Regions from separate parts of the Exiguobacterium sp. s133 genome, predicted to be linked through region 2. Evidence: predicted binding sites of a transcription regulator. Region 2 holds the regulator's gene; each other region holds the start of a gene.

Region 1 (2,278 bases), on a different contig from region 2:
CGTGCGACTCATCGGCGACGAGCAAGAAGTCTTTCGGGAAGTAATCGATGAGCGTATACGGCGTTGATCCTTCCGGCATCAGGTTTAAATGACGGGAGTAGTTTTCGATTCCTGAGCAGTAACCCATTTCACGCATCATCTCGAGATCGTAGTTCGTCCGCTGCTCAAGACGTTGTGCCTCGAGTAACATCCCGTCTTCACGCATCTTCGCGAGTTGCGTCTCAAGTTCGACTTCGATGTTCGCGATTGCTTTTTGAAGACGTGTGTCCCCCGTCACGAAGTGGGACGCCGGGAAGATTGAGATATGTTCACGGTCGGCGATGATTTCACCTGTCAACGGATCCATGTCGCGAATCCGTTCGATTTCGTCACCAAAAAATTCGACACGGACACATTGTTCGTCTCGTGACGCCGGGAAAATCTCGACGACATCACCACGGACACGAAACCGCCCGCGCTGGAAGTCGATGTCATTTCGTTCATATTGAATGTCAATCAAACGACGGAGCATCTCGTTACGCCCCATCTCATTGCCGACACGAAGCGATAACACATGATTATTGTACTCTTCCGGGTTACCGAGACCGTAGATACACGAGACGGACGCAACGATCAAGACGTCATCTCGCTCAAACAAGGAAGATGTCGCCGAGTGACGGAGTTTATCAATCTCATCGTTGATGGACGAGTCTTTTTCTATGAACGTGTCCGTCGACGGGACATACGCTTCCGGTTGATAGTAATCATAAAAGCTGACGAAGTACTCGACCGCGTTGTTCGGGAAAAATTCTTTGAACTCCGAGTACAGTTGCCCGGCCAGTGTTTTATTATGCGCCAGGACTAACGTCGGCTTTTTAATCTCTTTGATGACGTTCGAGACGGTGAACGTCTTACCGGTTCCGGTCGCTCCGAGCAACGTTTGATGCCGCTCGCCGTTCTTGACGCCGGTGACCAATTGTTTAATGGCAGCCGGCTGATCGCCGCCTGGTTCAAATGGTGACACTAACTCAAAATCCATCGCTAACTTCCCCCTCATTCCGTAAAAAATCTATCTTTATTGTATCACTTTACGAACAAACATTCGATTATGAAGTGCTCCTTCTAGGAAGTTACCCGTTTTTCCAAAAAAGAAAAAGTCCCAGTACGGATTATCTCTGAAAAAGATAAAGTTCACTCAAGAAACAACAACATCCCCTACCACTCACGTGATAGAGGATGTTCATTATTGAAGCGTTCGAATTTTCGTCCGGCGATTCCCCGGCTCACTGACGAACATGATGCCGAGTTCATGATGATCTTGTTCATAAAAAGCCCGTTGTGCAAACCGAACATCTCCATTATGATTCATCACTTCGAGACGTAAGTATGGTTTATGCTTTTGAATCGCTTCATAGAAGCTCGTCTCGGAATCAACAAAATCACCGTTGACCTTATAGATGGCTTCTCCGGGTACGAGCCCCATTTCTGATGCCGGTAATCCAGGGAACGTCCCCAGGATGACGACACCCCGTTTTCCATTGAGGAAAATCGGCGTCGCTGAACGATTCAAACGTTTGACCCGTTGGTGCAAGATGATGTGCAAGACGAGCAGGAGCGGTAGACCGAATAACCATTCTTCCCGGTTCGTCACGTACGCACCAAGTGTCAACAAGACCGCGAGTAACAATGTGATGACGCGACCCCGAATCAATGGACGCATCAACTCAGCCGGCAATTTTCCTGTGAACAGAAAACTGAAGCCGAGCGGGAAAAAGAGCACGAGCGGGACGTACTCCGGAAAAGCGAACCGCGGAAACCATTCCTCGAGACTACTGCCTGGAACAATGACGAGCAACGGAATCAACCACAGTTTGTTCGCGGACAACCCACCGATGAAACGCCCCCGCTTCGATAAGACGAGTGATGGGGACAACTGCTTTTGACCGCGCCACGCGACGAGCGCCAATTCTGCCAGCAGCGTCAAGCTCGCAAGCAACAGCAACGTCGTCGCGTCGACCTCTTTAATCCCGTCCATCCGTTCATCCGTCACGAACCACCCGATAAGTGCCAAAACGCTGAGCGGCCAAAGCGGCAAGTTAAACCGGACGACGCCAATCACTAATGTCACGGCAGCGAGCGCCGTAAAGGCGACAATGAAGACCGGGCTGACGGTCACCTGTAAACTCAAACTGATTGCAGATAAGACAATCCCGACGAGCAGACCGGGCAGTAATGTCTCAAAAATGTCGGTCCGTTGATCGCGTGATTTCGAGCGGAACAAGTTCCGTTCTCGCCTGAC
Region 2 (2,278 bases):
TGTCGCGAAGACACCGAGTTTTGCGGCTTGATCTTCTGTCGCTTCAAAATGTTTCATGTAATGAAGCCAAACGAGTACTGCGCCAAGGAATGCTCCGACAAGTTGAGCAGCGATATAGATAGGTACATCTGCCCACGGTAAGTCAGAATTGAGCGCGAGCGACAAAGTAACCGCTGGGTTCAAGTGGGCACCACTGGATGCCGCGACGTAAACACCGGTCATAACGGCGAGACCCCAAGCGAGCGTGATGACAATCCAGCCACCATTTTCAGACTTGGTTTTCTTCAGAACGACACCGGCGACGACGCCATCCCCGAGTAGGACGAGAATCAATGTTCCCATCATCTCACTAATAAAATTACTCATGCAAAAACCCTCCCTTTGGATTAAAGCGAATAATACCTTTCTATTTAAACCTAACCCGAATTGATAACGTTTTCAATACAAATAATTGAAATATAGGAATCGAAATTTTCAATATTTAGGTTTAAAAAAATTAGAATTGGATAATAAAAAGACTTTTTCCATGATTGAATGGAAAAAGTCAGGATCGACGTTTTTTTCGTTTCTTTTTAGGGCGGAACCAACTACTCGTATGATCAAGGATGATATGAATCGTACTTGCGGTCATCACACCGATAATAAAAGCAGGCATGACGTCAATCAATGAGTCGACCGTGCTTGCTTGGATGATTTCACTATAGAAGGCTAAAAAGAGTAGCGGAATCAATAAAGCGGCACTGTAGAGTAGGCGGATGACATCTCCGATGATTAAGCCATGCGACCAGATGGAGCGGTGCGGCATAATTTTAACGTATGGCATCCAAAGGACACGCAAAGGGCCAAAACGATAGTAAGGTTCCGATTTTAAGTCTAAGTCGGGCGAAAGCCATAAGGTCCCGACGGCGATTCCGACAGCGGTCGGGAGCCAATCCGTTTGGTTCGTTGCGACCGAATAAACAACATATCCCGTTAGGGCAACGGAGTTGACCGTATCATGTACATTTCCAGAAGGCATGAAAAAAGACCAGCTTAGCTGGTCCCTCTCTTAGTGAATCGTCCGGTAAACGCCGATGACCTTGCCAAGAATCGACACGTTATCGAAATACATCGGGTCCATCGAGTCATTTTCTGGTTGAAGACGTACCTGTTGATCTTCTAAGAAGAACCGTTTGACTGTCGCTTCACTATCTTCGGTCATCGCAACGACAATCTCCCCGTTTTCTGCTGTGTTTTGTTGACGCACGATAACACGATCGCCATCAAGAATACCTGCATTAATCATCGATTCGCCATCAATCGTCAACATAAAGACGGTTTCATTTCCTACATAATGTGCAGGGAGTGGGAAATGCTCTTCTATGTTTTCAATCGCAGTGATCGGAAGTCCGGCAGTTACCTTGCCGATAACGGGGACATGGACGATCGCTTCGTTGATTTCTTCAGGTTTATCAAGCAATATTTCAATCGCGCGTGGTTTCGTCGGGTCACGGCGAATCAGTCCACGTTTTTCTAGACGATCCAAATGACCGTGTACCGTTGAGCTTGAAGCAAGACCAACAGCTTCACCAATTTCGCGAACTGAAGGTGGATAGCCCTTTAACTTCACTTCAGCGATGATGTAGTCAAGGATTTCTTGTTGACGTTTAGACATTTTCCGCATACGAATTGCCACCTCTTTCCGGATTGGTTTTTTTAGGATTTAGGAATATATGTTTCTAGAATTACTATAACATAGAACAAATGAGCGCACAAACAATTGTTCGATGTTTTTGTATTGACCGAACACTGGTTCTGTGTTTATTATAGATTATGCGAACAATTGTTCCGAGAACATTTATTCTAATAACCTATTTGGAGGGATTCATGATGATTCATTCTATTCGTACTCATGCCTTTTCAATTCTGTTTTATACGCTCAGTTTTGCTTTCATTCTTTTTCTTTTAACACCACGACCGGATGAAAAGGTCCACCGATTACTTACGGCGTCAGTCACGGTAGATGAGAACGTAACAGTCGAACAAGTAGCTGAAGTCTACAATGATGGTTCGATGACGAATCAAGAATACATCGACTGGCTGATCAAGAACAATGAGCTCGAAACAAAACATGTCATTTCGAAAGACAAAATCGTTGTACCAATCGCACAACAATGACAGAATATAAAAGTTGTTGAATGAACGAACAGGGGTGTGAGGTACGATGAAAGTAGTAATCTACTGTCGCGTCTCGACGGAAAAAGAAGCACAAGAGAGCTCACTGGAGCGGCAAAGAGCA
Region 3 (2,278 bases), on a different contig from region 2:
CGCCCAGTTCCAGACCGGTGAACCGATCACGATGTCGGAACGTGATTTATTAGCGGTCCACGCGGCAGCGGCTGAAGCGACGATCATCGTCTCGCATCTCGAAGCTGTCAATCACTGCCTGCTCCGCCGCGATATGATCGCTGACTTTTTAGCAGCAAATCATCTCTCCGCTCACTTTTTGATTCCGGACGACGGCGAGACGCTCTCCTTTTAAGTCTCTCCTTCGAGAGTCGTATGAATACAAAAAAACCGGACGTTTTCCGTTTCCCTAAAAGGAAGAGGAACAGCGTCCGGTTTTTTCATGTTCATTCTTGCGGAATGACAAGACCGAGTAATCGGGCAAATGCGATTGCTTGTCCTTCCGTCACGATCGCCCCTGTCAAAAAGCGTGGATCAATCGTAATCCCCGAGACGTCCGCTTGTCGCAAATCGAGTCCTTTTAACGGAGTTTCAACCCACTGGCTTTCCATCAATTCAACATCCTCAAAACGTAAATCGATGAGTTTCCCTTCGAAGAATTGTGTCTCCCGCATCGCCGTCTGCTCGAACGTTACTTGTCGGAGCGATGTCCGAATCACTTGTAAGTAATTCGCCTGGCATGCTTTTACCGTGACATGATCAAGCGATGTTTCTTCTAATTGAACCCCCGTCAGGCGGCAGTCCTGAAACAGAACGCGATGAAAACGACTGTCACGGAACTGGCAACCCGTCAAATCGCACTGCTCAAACCGGACATTTTCAAATGACGCGCGATCAAACACGAGCCCCGCAAATGAGACATTCCGAAAACAGACTTGATTGGCATCGATCCGCTCCGTCAGCTCGATGGGTAACGTTTCTTTTTCATACATCATTTGATACAAGTACGGATCATCGATTTCGATTTCTGCAAATGTTTCGACTGCTAAATTATTCGGGACATCCGGTAGATGGATCATCGGTTTTTTCTTCATTCTCTCCCAACCCTTCTTCTTCTCAGTCCTTAGTGTACCAAACCTGTTACCTAAATATGACTCAAGAGGATGATCTCTAAAGTCATGCCGCGCTCTAAAAAGTGATGACATGTACACTCTTTTTCAATTTTTGATTTGAGACACTTTGAGACCGTGCTAGAATCAACATAAATAAAATAAGAACAAACGTTCTAAAAGGAGTGATTTTCGTGTCTTCTGATGCGGACTTTCCAAACCAACGTATTTTTTGCGTGGATAGTGTCTCTTTTTATGCCAGTTGCGAGTGCCATTACCGAAATCTACCACCATTAACAACAAAATTAGCCGTCGTTTCCGATTTAAAACGGAGCGGCTCCGTCATTTTAGCGGCGAGCCCTGCTTTGAAGACGCTTGGTATCAAAACGGCAAGTCGTCTCTACCAGATTGAACAACTCCCGTACAAGGAACGAAAGCAGATTCACCTCGTCGAACCACGCATGTTATGCTACATGAAAACGTCGATTCGTGTCCTCGATGTGCTCCATCAATTCGGACCACCGGAAGCAATCCGGGTATACTCGATTGACGAAAGTTTCATCGACATGACGGGAACGGAGCACCTCTTCGGTACGGATTTTGAAGCTGCTAACCAATTACAGTCAGCCATCCTGGAACAAACCGGTATTCACGTCCGAATCGGGATTGGTCCTAATAACGTCATCGCGAAACTTGCCCTTGATTTACTCGGGAAAAAACAGGGCATTGCGCGTTGTGGTTATGCTGATGTCCCCCGTCTCTTACATGACTTTCCCGTTCGCAAGATGTGGGGGATCGGTCATCAAATGGAGCACCATCTGAATCAATTAGGCATCGAGACGATCGGCGATTTGGCGGCCGCACCATTAGAAACACTACACGAACGTTTTGGTGTCATCGGTGCCGAACTTTGGCATCATGCATGGGGCATCGATCAATCTCCGACGACGATTGATCCGACCGCTTTATTTCGTCCGGCATCATCCCGACAGAAGACGGTTGGTCATGGCGTGACACTAATGCGTGATTATTACGAATACGACCAGATTCGGCTGGTCTTAAGTGAGCTCGCAAGCGATGTCGCAGCCCGCGTCCGCTTTTCCAATCAACTTGGATGGACGGTTCACTTAGGTGTCCGTTACTCGAGACATATCGTCCGGGCAGGGTTTTCAAAGCAACTCCGTCTCCCTTATCCGACTTCAGACGAACGGATTATCCTGCGGCATATCCTTCAGCTGTTCGAGCCGAACTGGCTCGAACACGAACCGATTCGTTTTTTGTCCGTCTCGCTCGGTCAACTTGTCCCCGAC

Evidence for each region. The regulator LexA, encoded in region 2, represses DNA repair genes until DNA is damaged. The targets are predictions, from matches to a motif close to CGAACATATGTTCG.
Region 1: a site for LexA is predicted at 1,071-1,084, ahead of uvrB (excinuclease ABC subunit UvrB). Genes of this name have one in related genera too.
Region 3: a site for LexA is predicted at 1,133-1,146, ahead of KNP96_RS16920 (Y-family DNA polymerase). Genes of this name have one in related genera too.

Annotation. Positions count from the first base shown of each region.
Region 1 is NZ_JACSMK010000002.1:180,655-182,932, forward strand. Features, by position in the region: gene uvrB (excinuclease ABC subunit UvrB) at 1-1,018, opposite strand, end outside; gene KNP96_RS03510 (PDZ domain-containing protein) at 1,223-2,278, opposite strand, start outside.
Region 2 is NZ_JACSMK010000017.1:30,398-32,675, forward strand. Features, by position in the region: gene KNP96_RS16245 (MIP/aquaporin family protein) at 1-366, opposite strand, end outside; gene KNP96_RS16250 (metal-binding protein) at 545-1,018, opposite strand; gene lexA (transcriptional repressor LexA) at 1,049-1,663, opposite strand; gene yneA (cell division suppressor protein YneA) at 1,870-2,157, shown strand; gene KNP96_RS16265 (YneB family resolvase-like protein) at 2,204-2,278, shown strand, end outside.
Region 3 is NZ_JACSMK010000007.1:129,406-131,683, reverse strand. Features, by position in the region: gene KNP96_RS11035 (MBL fold metallo-hydrolase) at 1-214, shown strand, start outside; gene KNP96_RS11030 (pentapeptide repeat-containing protein) at 306-953, opposite strand; gene KNP96_RS16920 (Y-family DNA polymerase) at 1,163-2,278, shown strand, end outside.